2 regions of the Roseburia sp. OF03-24 genome follow, and region 2 is predicted to be linked to the other one. Evidence: predicted binding sites of a transcription regulator. Region 2 holds the regulator's gene; the other holds the start of a gene.

Region 1 (7,721 bases), on a different contig from region 2:
AGTTAAATTTAGAGGGAATCAAAGATAAAAGCGCATGGCAGGAAAGAAATGTAAAACTGCCGGAATTTGATGTACAGGCAATGATGGCAGAAACGAAAAATAATCCGGTATGGGTACACTTTGGTGCCGGAAACATTTTTCGGGGGTTTATTGCGGCATTGCAGCAGTCCCTGTTAAATCAGGGGCTTGAGAAGAGCGGAATTATAGCAGCTGATACATTTGATTACGATATCATAGATCAGATCTACCGCCCGCATGATAACATGACGCTGATGGTAAGTCTACTTCCGGATGGAACCATGAAAAAAGAAGTGATCGCTTCGATCGGGGCAGGACTTCGTGCCGGCACGGAATTTCCAGAAGATATGGAACAGTTAAAAGCGGTTTTTCGTAATCCATCCTTACAGATGGTTTCGTTTACGATCACAGAAAAAGGATATGCCTTAAAAAATATAGAGGGTGCATATCTGCCGGTTGTACAGCAGGATTTTGAAAATGGACCGGAAAAATGCTCACATGCAATGAGCAAAGTGACAGCACTTCTACTGGAGCGGTTTTTAAGTGGTGGTACGCCGGTTGCCGTTGTCAGTATGGATAACTGTTCACACAATGGAGAAAAATTAAAGACCAGCGTTCTGACCGTCGTAGAGGAATGGGAAAAAACGAGGCTTTGTAACAAAAGAATTTGCAGACTGGGTAAATAATGAAGAAAAAGTGTCATTTCCATGGACAATGATCGACAAGATCACGCCGCGTCCGGCAAAAGTGGTGGAAGATGCCCTAAAGGAACTTGAAATTGGAGAAATGGCACCTGTCATTACCGGAAAAAATACATATATCGCACCATTTGTCAATGCAGAGGAACCACAGTATCTGGTTGTGGAAGACCGTTTCCCGAACGGCAGACCTGCGCTTGAAAAAGCAGGTGTATATATGACAGACCGCGATACGGTCAATGATACCGAGCGTATGAAAGTGACGACATGTTTAAATCCGCTTCACACAGCACTTGCAGTATATGGATGTATGCTTGGTTATGAGAGCATTGCTGCTGAAATGAAAGATACAGAGTTAAAGAAATTAGTAGAACTGATCGGCAAAAAAGAAGGTATGCCTGTAGTTACAGATCCTAAGATCTTAAGTCCGGAGAAGTTTTTAGATGAGGTGCTGACCAAACGTCTCCCAAATCCGTTTATTCCGGATACTCCACAGAGAATTGCAACTGACACGAGTCAGAAACTTGCGATCCGCTTTGGAGAGACGATCAAAAGCTACTGTAAAGCAGGAAAAGATTTAAACGAACTGACAGGAATCCCGCTTGTGATTGCCGGATGGCTCCGTTACCTTCTTGCAGTAGATGATGCAGGAAAAGAGTTTACACCAAGCAGTGATCCAATGCTTTCGGTTATGCAGGAGAAACTGAAAGATGTCCATTTATCAGATCCGGACAGTGCAGATGGAAAACTTTCTGACATTTTATCAAATGATACTTTATTTGGATGTGATCTTTATGAGGCAGGAATTGCGGAAAAAGTAATAAAAATGTTTAAAGAGATGTTAGAAGGACCGGGTGCAGTACGGAAGGTGCTGAAAAAATATCTCTAGTTCATCAGAAAAAAGACATGACAGTGATCGGAAATCCTGCCATGTCTTTCTTTTTTATCGTAATGGAATATTTGCGGAGTGCGTATTCTATTATTAACGAAGTTTCATTTTTTTGCGTGTCTTTTTTTGTGTCAGTGATTTTTCTGTGCCGGCATTCTGTGGGATCACGGAAGCACTGCTCATTAAAGCACTTGCAGCTTTCTGTTCCAGCTCACTTTGCTTGTGCTGGGCAATCTGAAGTTTAACCTTGCGGAAACGGTCTGCCGTTTCTTTGATATAGGCATCAGAGACAAATTGTTTGACAGAATCTTTGTCTAAAGCGATGCGGTTGTCCATAGTTTTCATGATATCTGTGATCTTTAAAGATTTACTGATCACCGGGTCACTTAAATCGTATATCATGTTTGTGGAAAACTTCAGTACCATCGGATGAAGAAAATCAGCCGGATTCTCTGCAAGCACAAGGGCTTTTTCTCCATCGGAAAGATCAACACATGCACCGGTCGGAAGAATATGGATACATTCTGCTAAAGCGGAAAGTACGAGCGGATTGTAGGTGGCTTTATCCTTTTTCAGACGTCCCATGGCAGCAATTTCTGAAATTGGCGGTTTGTTAATGTTCATTGCGGTCAGATGGTCAAATTCGTCCGCTACTGCTAAAATATCGACGAGAAGACGGATATTGTCTGCCGGTTCTTTGACTTTTAAAGTACGGCTGTTTTTAAAAATGATCTGCTGGATGATATCAAGCGTATGTACCGGGAATTTATAATCACCACGGTCCGGGCGGAGCGTTTCATAACCGCGCTCTAAGTTGAGCTGGATAAAATCCTTATCTGCTGTTGTAAGGTCATCCCCCTTGTCTAACACTGTCTGTGGTACATACAGATAACCAAAATCGTAGAGAAGCGCAGCTGTGATAAGGGCTGTCTGTTCTGCAGCAGGCAGATGCATCTGATTTGTGATCATCGCACAGAGAATGCCGACACTGATGGAATGTTTGTAAACAAAATCTGCAGAACTTCGCAGGTTTTGTGCAAAATTTAATTTGTGATCAAGACTGCCGTAATGTGTCTGGATGTCCCGGACGAGATCGCTCAGCGAAACAGGTGCCTGATTGGCCTGCAGACGATCCATATTTTCTTTTAGTTTAAAAACATATATCGTCTGGAACTGTTCGAATTCAAGATCCTCTCTGGAAAGAGGCGGTACCGGCTCTGCCGGCTCAAGAATAAAAATACCGATCAGACCAAAGTTTTCGATACTGTTAATACCCTGCATGGTTAAAAGTGTGTCTCTTTCATAAAGAAGAACACCCATCTTATTGTAGATTGGTTTTGCAAGTCTCATGCCGGGTTTTAAATCTGCTGTTTTTACAAATTGCATAGGTAAATCCTCCCCCTGTGATGATTATCAGGCTTTTTTATACCATATCCAGACACCAGATGCCTGAATATTCCCCCAATAATGGTATGTGAAAAAATTAATATTCATATTGTGCTTTACATGCTATAATACCATATTAATAGAAGAAATACAATGAACGAAAAATACAACAGCAGCCGAAAGGTTACTGTTCAGCCGAAAGGAACAGCATGAGACACAATTTTTTGAGAAGAATCCTGGGAGGAATACTGACCGGCTGCATGCTTGTTACGGCAACTGTCCATGCAGGAACGACACAGAAAGATATTGATAAGGCAAAAGACCAGATCACAGACCTTAAGAAACAGAAAGAAGATGCGAAAGATCAGGTGGACAGCCTGACCAATGAAAAACAGGGGTTGGAGAGCGACCTTAGCGGACTGAATGGACAGTTAAATACGATCACTTCCGATATGAACCAGTTAGAGCAGCAGGCAGCACAGAAAGAGGACGAGATCAATACGGCGGCGGAAGATCTGAAACGTTCCGAGGAACGATCAGCAGAGCAGTATGAAGATATGAAAGTGCGCATTCAGTATATTTATGAAAATGGCAATCAGTCTGTATGGGACATGCTTATTCATGCGTCCTCCATCGCAGAATTTTTAAATCAGGCGGAATATACAAGTGCAATCAATCAGTACGACAGAAATATGCTTACGGCATATCAGGAGCTCACGGAGCAGATCAAAGAACAGAAAAAGGAACTCGAGAAGCAGAAGGAAGAACTGACTGTATTACAGCAGGAAAAACAGAAAGAGCAGGAAAAAGTCAACAGCCTGATCGAGGATACGCAGAAGAAGATACAGGAATCCAGCGAGAAAATTGAAGATGCACAGTCCGATGTGGAGTCGATCGATGCAAAGATCAAGAAAATGATCGAATACGAAAAGCAGCTTGAGATACAGAAGGCAAAAGAGGATGCTGCGCGCCTTGCAGCCATCAAAAAGCAGGAACAGGAAAACAGGTCGAATGTGACATACGCACCGGCCCAGAGCGATGCGTATCTGTTAGCTGCCATCATCCAGTGTGAGGCATGGGGCGAGCCATATGATGGAAAACTTGCGGTGGGCAGCGTGATCATGAACCGTGTCAGAAGTTCCTATTTTCCGAATACAGTTTCCGGTGTGATTTATCAGGGAGGGCAGTTCTCTCCGGTTGCCAGCGGTCGTCTTGCATACCGTCTGGAGCAGGGAGTTGCTTCTGATTGTATGAGTGCAGCACAGGCGGTGCTGGGTGGAACGAGCACAACAAATTGTCTGTATTTTCGTGTGAATAACGGCATTATAGAAGGAACAGTTATAGGTAATCATGTGTTTTATTAAACAAAATGATAAAATGATAAAAATTTAACAAAAAACCCCGCAAAATGGAGCAAAAAGGATGTAAAAAATTGTTTACAAGGATGAAAAATAAAGAAAGCTATTGCAATTAATTGTGAAATATGTTAGCATATGAAAGTACAAGAAATGCAGAAAAATAGCTGATTACATAGCAAATAAGCTTTTAAAAATGAAAGAGAAAAAAGATAAATTTCAATCGGAAGTTTGAATTTATTTTTTTAAAAAAGATTGTTAAAAAATTAACAGCATTTTTCGGCAAAATGAAAGAGAAAGAAACAAATTCTCTGCAAATGCAGAGCTTTGTGTTAAATTGAAAGGAGAATTCAAAATGGCAAAGAAAGTAGTTTTAGCAGGTGCTTGCCGTACCGCAATCGGTAAAATGGGTGGAGCATTAAGCAATACTCCAGCAGCAGACTTAGGTGCAATCGTTATCAAAGAGGCTTTAAGAAGAGCAAACGTTAAACCGGAGATGGTTGACGAGGTAAAAATGGGTTGTGTAATTCAGGCAGCTCAGGGTCAGAACGTTGCACGTCAGGCAGCAATCAAAGCAGGACTGCCAATCGAAGTTCCGGCAATCACGATCAACGTTGTTTGTGGTTCTGGTTTAAAATGTGTCAATGATGCAGCTACCATGATCATGGCAGGTGAGGCTGATATCGTTGTTGCAGGTGGTATGGAAAACATGTCTATGGCACCATATGCTATGACAAAAGCTCGTTTTGGATATCGTATGAACAATGCAACGATCATTGATACAATGGTAAATGATGCATTAACAGATGCATTCAATCACTACCACATGATGATCACAGCAGAGAACGTATGTGATAAATATGGCATTACAAGAGAAGAACTTGATGAGTTCTCAGCAAACAGCCAGCAGAAATGTGAGAAAGCAATTGCTGAAGGCAAATTTGATGATGAGATCGTTCCGGTTCCTGTAAAAGTTAAAAAAGAGATCGTTGATTTCGTAAAAGATGAGGGACCACGTCCTGGCACAACTGCTGAGTCTTTAGCAAAATTAAAATGCTGCTCTGGTAAAGAGGGCGGACTTGTTACAGCAGGTAACGCTTCCGGTATCAACGATGGTGCAGCAGCAATCGTTGTTATGAGCGAAGAGAAAGCAAAAGAACTTGGTGTTACACCAATGGCTACATGGGTAGCAGGTGCTCTTGGCGGAGTTGAGCCAGAGATCATGGGTGTTGGTCCTGTTGCTTCTACAAGAAAAGTATTAGCTAAAACAGGTTTATCCATTGATGATATGGACTTGATCGAAGCAAACGAAGCATTCGCAGCTCAGTCTATCGCAGTAGCAAGAGATCTGAAATTCGATATGTCAAAAGTAAACGTAAACGGTGGTGCAATCGCATTAGGACACCCGGTAGGTGCTTCCGGATGCCGTATCCTTGTTACATTACTGCATGAGATGCAGAAGAGAGACGCTAAGAGAGGTCTTGCTACACTTTGCATCGGCGGTGGTATGGGATGCTCTACAATCGTTGAGAGATAATAGTTTTTTATAGTAATTCCCGGGGAATGACTTCCCGGGGATTGCATTTTTTAAACATACAGTTAACATAATTATTTTCAGGAGGTAACCGAAATGAAGGTTGGCGTTATTGGTGCAGGAACTATGGGACAGGGCATTGCAAAAGCATTTGCTCAGGTAGAAGGATATGAAGTAGCACTTTGCGATATCAAGCAGGAGTGGGCTGAAGGCGGAAAAGAGAAAATCAAAAAAGGTTATGCAAGATTAGTAGAAAAAGGAAAAATGACACAGGAAGCTGTTGACGGCATCCTTGCAAAAATCACTCCAGGTTTAAAAGAAGACCTTTGCAAAGACTGTGATCTGATCGTAGAGGCAGCTTTCGAGAACATGGAAGTAAAGAAAACTACTTTCAAAGAGTTAGACGAGATCGCAAAACCGGAATGCATCTTTGCTTCCAACACATCCAGTCTTTCTATCACAGAGATCGGAAACGGATTAAACCGTCCAATGGTTGGTATGCATTTCTTCAACCCGGCAGACCGTATGAAATTAATCGAGGTTATCGCTGGTGTGAATACTCCGGATGAAACTGTTGCAGCTATTAAGAAAATTTCCGAAGAAATCGGTAAAACTCCGGTACAGGTTAACGAGGCTGCTGGTTTCGTTGTAAACCGTATCTTAATCCCAATGATCAACGAAGCAGCATTCATCAAAATGGAAGGTGTTTCCGATATCGCTGGTATCGATGCAGCTATGAAACTTGGTGCTAACCACCCAATGGGACCGTTAGAGTTAGGTGATTTCATCGGTCTTGATATCTGCCTTGCTATCATGGATGTACTTTACAAAGAGACAGGCGACAGCAAATATCGTGCATGCCCACTGATCCGTAAGATGGTTCGTGGTGGTAACCTTGGAGCAAAGAGCGGCAAGGGATTTTATGTATACAATGCTGATCGTACAAAGACTCCGGTCGATGCTCAGTAAAATAAATATTTATGGAGGAAAATTAGATCATGGATTTCACTTTAGACAAGAAACATGAAATGGCGCGTTCCTTATTCAAGGAATTTGCTGAAACAGAAGTAAAACCGCTTGCACAGGAAACAGATGAGACAGAAGCTTTCCCGGCAGAAACGGTTAAGAAAATGCAGAAATACGGATTCATGGGAATCCCGGTTCCGAAAGAATACGGCGGACAGGGTTGTGATCCTCTTACATACGTTATGTGCGTAGAAGAGTTATCTAAAGTTTGCGCAACCACAGGTGTTGTTGTATCTGCACATACATCTCTCTGCATCGATCCGATCATGACATATGGTACAGAAGAGCAGAAACAGAAATATGTAAAACCACTTGCAACAGGCGAGAAGTTAGGTGCATTCGCATTAACTGAGCCGGGTGCTGGTACTGATGCACAGGGTGCACAGACAAAAGCTGTTTTAGATGGTGACGAGTGGGTATTAAATGGATCAAAATGCTTCATTACCAATGGTAAAGTAGCAGATGTTTATATTGTAATCGCTATCACAAGCATCACAGAGGACAAGAGAGGCAGAAAGAAGAAAAACTTCTCTGCATTTATCGTAGATAAGGGAGCTCCTGGTTTCTCATTCGGAACAAAAGAGAAGAAGATGGGTATCCGTGGATCATCTACTTATGAGCTGATCTTCGAAGACTGCAGAATCCCGAAAGAGAATCTGTTAGGACCGGAAGGAAAAGGTTTCCCGATCGCAATGCACACACTTGATGGTGGACGTATCGGTATTGCTGCTCAGGCACTTGGTATCGCTGAGGGTGCATTAGACAGAGCTATCGCTTATACAAAAGAGAGAAAACAGTTCGGCCGTTCTATCGCA
Region 2 (7,721 bases):
GCAAAAAAGACAGAGATGCCGTCTATAAATGTTTAGAGCGCGGTTATAAATTTCCGGAAGTTACAAGCTGGATTCGGGCAAGCAAACAAGACTTCCAGTTAGTAAAAGATATCGGTCTGCGTGAGACAGGTATTCTGGTAAGCTGCTCGGATTATCATATTTTCTATAAAATGAAAATGACAAGAAGAGAGGTCATGAATCTTTACCTGAGTGTCATCCGTGAGTGTTTGGAAACAGGTATCAGTCCACGCTGTCATTTGGAGGATATCACAAGATCTGATATTTACGGTTTTGTAATTCCGTTCTGTGTGGAGCTTATGAAGCTGATGGATGAATATAAGATTCCAATCAAGATCCGTGCCTGCGATACTATGGGATATGGAGTGAATTTCCCTGGTGCTGTGATTCCGCGAAGTGTACCGGGTATCATTTATGGTCTGACCACACATGCAGGTGTACCTTCTGAACTGATCGAATGGCATGGTCATAATGATTTCTATAAAGCAGTTAATAACTCTACGACGGCATGGCTTTATGGAGCCAGTGGTGTCAACTGCTCCCTGTTCGGTATCGGAGAGCGTACCGGTAACACACCGCTTGAGGCTATGGTTTTTGAATATGCACAGTTAAAGGGAACACTCGATGGTATGGATACCACAGTGATCACAGAGCTGGCGGAATATTTTGAAAAAGAGCTTGGATATGTGCAGCCGAGCCGTACACCGTTTGTCGGCAGTAATTTTAACGTTACAAGAGCTGGAATCCATGCGGACGGACTTCTGAAAAATGAGGAGATCTATAATATTTTTGATACCGGAAAATTCTTAAACAGACCGCCATTAGTATCTGTTTCCAACACATCCGGTCTTGCAGGAATTGCTCTCTGGATCAACTCATATTATCATCTTCCGAAAGATAAGAGTGTCGATAAGAACTCAGAACTTGTAAAAAAAGTAAAAGTCTGGGTAGACAAGCAGTATGAGGATGGACGTGTTACGGTACTGACGGATAAGGAATTAGTAGAAGAAATTGAAAAATGCTGTAAGGAATTAAATGTAACAATAGGAGCATGAGGTGTCATATATGGGAGAGGATAATTATTCCTTAAGTTCCCGTGTGTTCCATACGATCCGTGAGAATATTTTATCCGGAAAATATGCGACAGACGAAGAACTGAAGGAAAAAAATATCGGCGAAGAGTTAGGCGTCAGCCGTACTCCGGTGCGTGAGGCGCTCCGCCAGCTTGAACTGGAAGGATTAGTCACCATCATTCCGAATAAGGGTGCTTATGTTGTAGGTATTTCCAAGAAAGATATTCAGGATATTTACGAGATACGGTCACGTTTGGAGGGACTGTGTGCAAAGTGGGCTGCGGACAATATCACAAAAGAGCAGTTAGATGAACTGGATGAAAATATATATCTGTCTGATTTCCATGCAGCAAAAGGAAATTCAGAACAAGTCGTGGAATTAGATAACCGTTTCCATGAAATTTTATATAACGCTTCTGACAGTAAAGAGCTGAAACATGTGCTGCTTGATTTTCATCATTATGTGCAGCGTGTACGTAAAATCACACTTGCAGATCCAAAACGTTCTGTGCAATCGAATCAGGAACACAGACAGATTGTGGAAGCATTAAAAAAACATGATGCCAATCTGGCAGAAAAACTTGCAAATGAGCATATGATGAACACCATTCACAATATGGACAATTACGGATGGGACAATTTATTTCAATAGAAAAGGAGAACATAATGGAAAAAATCAAAATGACAACACCACTGGTAGAGATGGACGGAGATGAGATGACAAGAATCCTCTGGAAAATGATCAAAGATGAATTACTTCTGCCGTTTATTGATTTAAAAACAGAGTATTATGATCTTGGATTAGAGCATCGTAATGAGACAAATGATCAGGTTACCGTTGACTCTGCCAATGCAACAAAGAAATACGGTGTTGCTGTAAAATGTGCAACGATCACACCAAACGCAGCACGTATGACAGAATATAATTTAAAAGAAATGTGGAAAAGCCCGAATGGTACGATCCGCGCCATGTTAGATGGAACGGTATTCCGTGCACCGATCGTTGTAAAAGGGATCGAGCCATGTGTAAAGAACTGGAAAAAACCGATCACGATCGCGCGTCATGCATATGGCGATGTATATAAAGCAACTGAGATGAAGATTCCTGGAGCAGGCAAATGTGAGCTGGTATATACAGCGGAAGATGGTACAGAGACGAGAGAACTGATCCACAACTTTACCGGAGCAGGCGTTGTTCAGGGACAGCATAACCTTTGCAATTCCATTGAAAGTTTCGCAAAAAGCTGTTTTAATTATGCGCTGGATACAAAACAGGATCTGTGGTTTGCAACAAAGGATACGATTTCAAAAAAATACGATCATACCTTTAAAGACATTTTTCAGGAAATCTTTGATGCAGAGTACAAAGAAAAATTCGAAAAAGCAGGTATTACCTATTTTTATACATTGATCGATGATGCAGTTGCACGTGTAATGAAGTCTGAGGGTGGTTATATCTGGGCATGTAAAAATTATGATGGAGATGTCATGAGTGATATGGTTTCAAGTGCATTTGGTTCACTTGCCATGATGACTTCTGTATTAGTTTCCCCGGATGGATATTATGAATATGAAGCTGCACATGGAACGGTACAGCGCCATTATTACAAACACTTAAAAGGTGAGGAGACATCCACAAACTCTGTTGCAACTATTTTTGCATGGACAGGTGCACTTAAGAAACGTGGAGAACTTGATTCTAACCAGGCATTATCTGATTTTGCAGAAAAACTTGAAAAGGCTTGTATAAAGACCATTGAAGATGGTAAAATGACAAAAGACCTTGCGCTGATTACTACAAATCCGAATCCGGTTGTATTAAACAGCGAAAATTTCATCAAGGCAATCAGAACAACATTAGAGGAAAGTTTAAAATGATTTTGTCATGTCAGAGTATCTCAAAGTCTTTTGGAACAGATGAGATCTTAAAAGATGTAAGTTTTCATATTGAAGCAAACGAAAAAGCAGCGATTGTCGGCATCAATGGTGCCGGCAAGTCTACGCTGCTTAAAATTATTATGGGCGAAGAAACGTCCGATACCGGTGAAGTGATCCTTGCAAAAGATAAAACAATCGGTTATCTGGCACAGTATCAGGATGTATCGGGGCACAGAACCATTTATGACGAAGTTCTTAATGCAAGAGCTGACATCCTTGAAATGGAACAGAAACTCCGCAATATGGAGTCAGAAATGAATCAGCAGACCGGTGGGGAACTGGAAAAACTGATGGAGGTTTATCATCGTCTGAGCCACGAATTTGAACTGCAGGGCGGATATGCATACCGGAGTGAAGTAACCGGTATTTTAAAAGGACTTGGTTTTTCGGACGAAGATTTAACAAAACAGATGAATGAATTGTCCGGAGGACAGAAAACCAGGGTTTCGCTTGGCAAACTCTTAGTCACAAAGCCGGATGTATTACTTTTAGATGAGCCGACAAACCATCTGGATATGGAGTCGATCCGCTGGCTTGAGAATTTTCTGCGGGCTTACAAAGGGGCTGTTGTGATCGTAGCACATGACCGTTATTTTCTGGATCGCGTTGTCACAAAAGTTGTAGAGATTTTCCAGCATAAAGCGTATGTATATCAGGGAAATTACTCGGATTTTGCGAAGAAGAAAGCAAAAGTCCGTGAAGATCTGTTAAAACAATATTATAATCAGCAGCGTGAGATCAGACATCAGGAAGAAGTTATCACAAAGTTAAAATCGTTTAACCGTGAAAAATCCATCAAGCGTGCGGAGAGCCGCGAAAAGATGTTAGACAAGATAGAACGTATTGAAAAACCGGTTGAGGACAATACAGACATTAAGATCGTGTTAGAGCCAAATGTGGTCAGCGGAAATGATGTCCTTACGGTGTCAGGTCTTGCAAAATCATATCCGCCGGTTACATTGTTTTCGGATATCTCATTCGAGATTAAACGTGGGGAGCGGGTAGCACTGATCGGCAATAACGGAACCGGGAAAACGACCATCTTAAAGATCATCAATAATCTGATACAGGCAGATGGTGGTACGGTAACACTTGGTTCGAATGTTCACATTGGATATTACGATCAGGAACATCAGCTTTTACATATGGAAAAAACCATATTTGAAGAGATCTCAGATGCTTATCCAGAGCTGAACAACACAAAGATCCGCAATGTACTGGCAGCCTTTTTATTTACAAATGATGATGTGTTTAAGCGGATCTCAGATTTAAGCGGTGGTGAAAGAGGCCGTGTCTCTCTGGCAAAACTGATGCTTTCAGATGCTAATTTTCTTATTTTAGATGAGCCGACAAACCATCTGGACATTACATCCAAGGAAATTTTGGAATCTGCATTAAACCAGTATACAGGAACGGTATTTTTTGTTTCACATGACCGCTATTTTATCAATCAGACAGCAACAAGAATCCTGGAGCTGACAGGTGAAACAATTGTAAATTATATCGGAAATTATGATTATTATCTGGAAAAACATGATATTATGACGCAGTTGTATGTGAAACAGCCAGAAACTTCAGATGTGCAGCCTAAGAAACAGGATGATGCCGTTAATAAGCTCGACTGGCAGGCACAAAAAGCAGAGCAGGCAAGGATTCGTAAAATTGAAAACAGTTTAAAAAAAGCCGAGGAAGAGATTGCCGCACTTGAAAGTGAAATAAGCATGATCGATGAAGAATGTGCAAAGCCGGAAAACGCAGTTAATTCCGCAAAATTAAATGAGCTTGCAGCAAGACAGCAGGAGTGCAGGGAACGACTGGAAACCTGCTATGAAACCTGGGAAGAGCTGTCAATGCAGTTAGATGGAACTGATTGATGATATTTCCTGACAAAACAGAAAATATCTTATTGAAAAAAAGATAGTTAAATTTTTCACACATTGACAGACACAGGGGAAATCACTATAATAAACGAGAGAACGTAAGAAAGGTGGAACCTTTTGTGCAGGAAAAAGAAATATCACAGGCAGTTATCCGGAGAATGCCGCGTTATTACCGCTACCTCGGAGAACTCTTAGATGCCGGTGTAGAACGTATATCATCCAATGATCTGAGTAAACGAATGAATGTGACTGCATCCCAGATCAGACAGGATCTGAATAATTTTGGTGGTTTTGGCCAGCAGGGTTATGGTTATAATGTAAAGTTTTTATATGAGGAAATCGGTAAGATATTAGGTTTAAATGAAAGACACAATATTATTGTGGTGGGTGCAGGTAATCTTGGACAGGCACTTACAAACTATGTGAAATTTGAAAAACTTGGTTTTGTGATCATAGGACTGTTTGATGTAAATCCTGCATTGGACGGTGTGACCGTGCGTGGAATCAAAATCCGCATGCTGGATGAATTAGAGAGTTTCTGTGCAGAAAATCAGGTGGATATTGCGGCGCTTACTATGCCAAAGGAAAAGGCTGATGCCATTGCAAACAGACTAGTCGGACTTGGAATCCGCGCAATCTGGAATTTTGCGCATGTAGACCTGGAGCTCATTGATAAAAATGTTGTTGTAGAGAATGTACATCTTTCCGACAGTTTGATGCAGTTATCTTACAACATTGTCAGAAACAAAAAAGCAGAAGAAAACGGCAACTGAAAAGGGTGCCATAAATTCAGGAAGCAATTAGCTGCCGCACAGATCTTTGTGCGGCGTTTTTTGCTTATAACAGGGGGCTTATTATCATGAAGTATCTTGTAAACAGCAGGGAAATGCAAAAATATGACGCAAATACCGTTTCACATTTTAAGGTTCCGGGACTTCTTCTGATGGAGCGTGCAGCAATAACATTTGTAAATGAACTCCATAAGCAAAAGGTCGATCTCTCAGAAGTTCTTATCGTATGCGGCAGCGGAAATAATGGTGGAGATGGTCTTGCGATCGCCCGCCTTTTATTTCTGGAGGGACATACTGTTACAGTTGTTTTTGCTGGAAATAAAGATCATTGCTCGGAGCAAAACAGAATCCAGCAGGATATTTTAAATGCATATGGTGTTCCTGTCTATACGGATTTACCGGAACAGATCAGACCAACAACTGTCATAGATGCACTATTTGGTGTAGGGTTGTCGAGAGACGTGACTGGTACTTATGCAGATATATTATGTTGTATGAATACACTTCCGGGAGAAAAAGTGGCAGTGGATATTGCATCCGGAATTTCTGCAGATACAGGTGCTGTCCTTGGTATGGCATTTCGTGCAGATATCACGATCACATTCGCATTTGCGAAATTAGGCAGTATTCTCTGGCCGGGAAATGAATATGCCGGCAGAGTGATCGTATGTGATATCGGTATCACGAAAGAAAGCTGGCTGGGAGAGACACCGTCAGTAATGGCATTGGAAACGAAAGATTTATTGCTGCTCCCGGAGAGAAAAAGTCATTCTAATAAAGGAAACTATGGAAAACTTTTGCTGATCGCAGGAAGTGTCAATATGGCAGGGGCGGCAGTTTTATCTGCAAAAGCTGCTTACGCCACAGGATGCGGTCTGGTGCGTGTGCTGACGCCGGAAGAAAACAGGATTATTTTACAGAGCTGTGTTCCAGAGGCGGTTCTTACTACTTATGATAAAAATGCTGCTCCGGGGAAGGCTGTATTACAGGAGGCTTTTGATTGGGCAGATGCCATTGTGGCAGGTCCCGGGCTTGGGAAAGAAAAAACTGCTGCACAGATATTAAATTTTGTGTTAGAATATGGAACGTCACAGGAAAAGAAAGCAATTCTTTTTGATGCGGATGCGTTAAATCTGATAGCAGAGCAGAATGACTTACCAGAGGCAGATATCTGGAAAAATTTTAAAATCCCGGCAGTGATCACACCTCATCCCGGAGAGATGAGCCGGCTTACCGGAAAAACAGTCAGTGAGATCCAGCATCATTTACTTCAGACTGCTGCGGATTATGCAAAAGAATATCACGTTGTATGTGTCTTAAAAGACGAACATACCGTAACTGCACTGCCGGATGGTAAAAAATACCTGAATCTTTCCGGCAATTCCGGAATGGCAACAGCAGGAAGCGGAGATGTGTTAAGTGGTGTGATCGGTACATTTATGGCACAGAAAATAACACCTTACCAGGCGGCTCCTCTTGGGGTATATCTTCATGGCCTGTCCGGTGATCTTATGATACGCACAACGGGGTTACAGGGGCTTACAGCCTCAGATCTGATCTGTGGTATTAAAAAAGTTCTGAATATTTATACTACAAAGCCGGTCGATAATGAACAAAAATTCGTTGAATAAAAAACGGTACACAAAATAGATGGAGGATCAACATGAACAGATACAGCAGAGTGCATGCGGAAATCGATCTGGATGCAATTCTACACAACATGGATGCGATGCGCGGAAACATTGCAAAAGACACAAAAATTATGGCTGTCATTAAGGCAGATGGCTACGGACATGGTGCCGTAGAGATTGCAGAGACGATTGAAAAACTGGATTATCTTTATGGTTATGCAGTTGCCACGGTTGAGGAAGGACTTATCCTTCGTAATCACGGAATCCAGAAACCGATCCTGATCTTAGGATATGTATTCCCGGATCAGTATGTGGATATGATTAAAGCAGGTATCCGTCCAACCGTATTTACAAAAGAGATGGCAGAAAAACTTTCCGTTGCCGCAGCAA

The links. Region 2 encodes Rex, which represses fermentation and respiration genes when NADH is low (regulators of the CRP and FNR family bind a similar motif). Its sites were predicted from a motif close to ATTGTTAANTANTTAACAAT; they were not measured.
Region 1: the regulator Rex is predicted to act here: its motif matches at 4,601-4,620, upstream of DXA60_RS15735 (acetyl-CoA C-acetyltransferase).

What each region holds. Positions count from the first base shown of each region.
Region 1 is NZ_QSCK01000035.1:21,366-29,086, reverse strand. It holds partial or broken gene DXA60_RS19810 (mannitol dehydrogenase family protein) at 1-1,605, shown strand, start outside; gene DXA60_RS15750 (HD-GYP domain-containing protein) at 1,699-2,991, opposite strand; gene DXA60_RS15745 (cell wall hydrolase) at 3,216-4,355, shown strand; gene DXA60_RS15735 (acetyl-CoA C-acetyltransferase) at 4,702-5,883, shown strand; gene DXA60_RS15730 (3-hydroxyacyl-CoA dehydrogenase family protein) at 5,977-6,849, shown strand; gene DXA60_RS15725 (acyl-CoA dehydrogenase) at 6,879-7,721, shown strand, end outside.
Region 2 is NZ_QSCK01000021.1:7,107-14,827, forward strand. It holds gene DXA60_RS11595 (isopropylmalate/homocitrate/citramalate synthase) at 1-1,073, shown strand, start outside; gene DXA60_RS11600 (GntR family transcriptional regulator) at 1,084-1,743, shown strand; gene DXA60_RS11605 (NADP-dependent isocitrate dehydrogenase) at 1,758-2,969, shown strand; gene abc-f (ribosomal protection-like ABC-F family protein) at 2,966-4,903, shown strand; gene DXA60_RS11615 (redox-sensing transcriptional repressor Rex) at 5,029-5,682, shown strand; gene DXA60_RS11620 (NAD(P)H-hydrate dehydratase) at 5,769-7,331, shown strand; gene alr (alanine racemase) at 7,364-7,721, shown strand, end outside.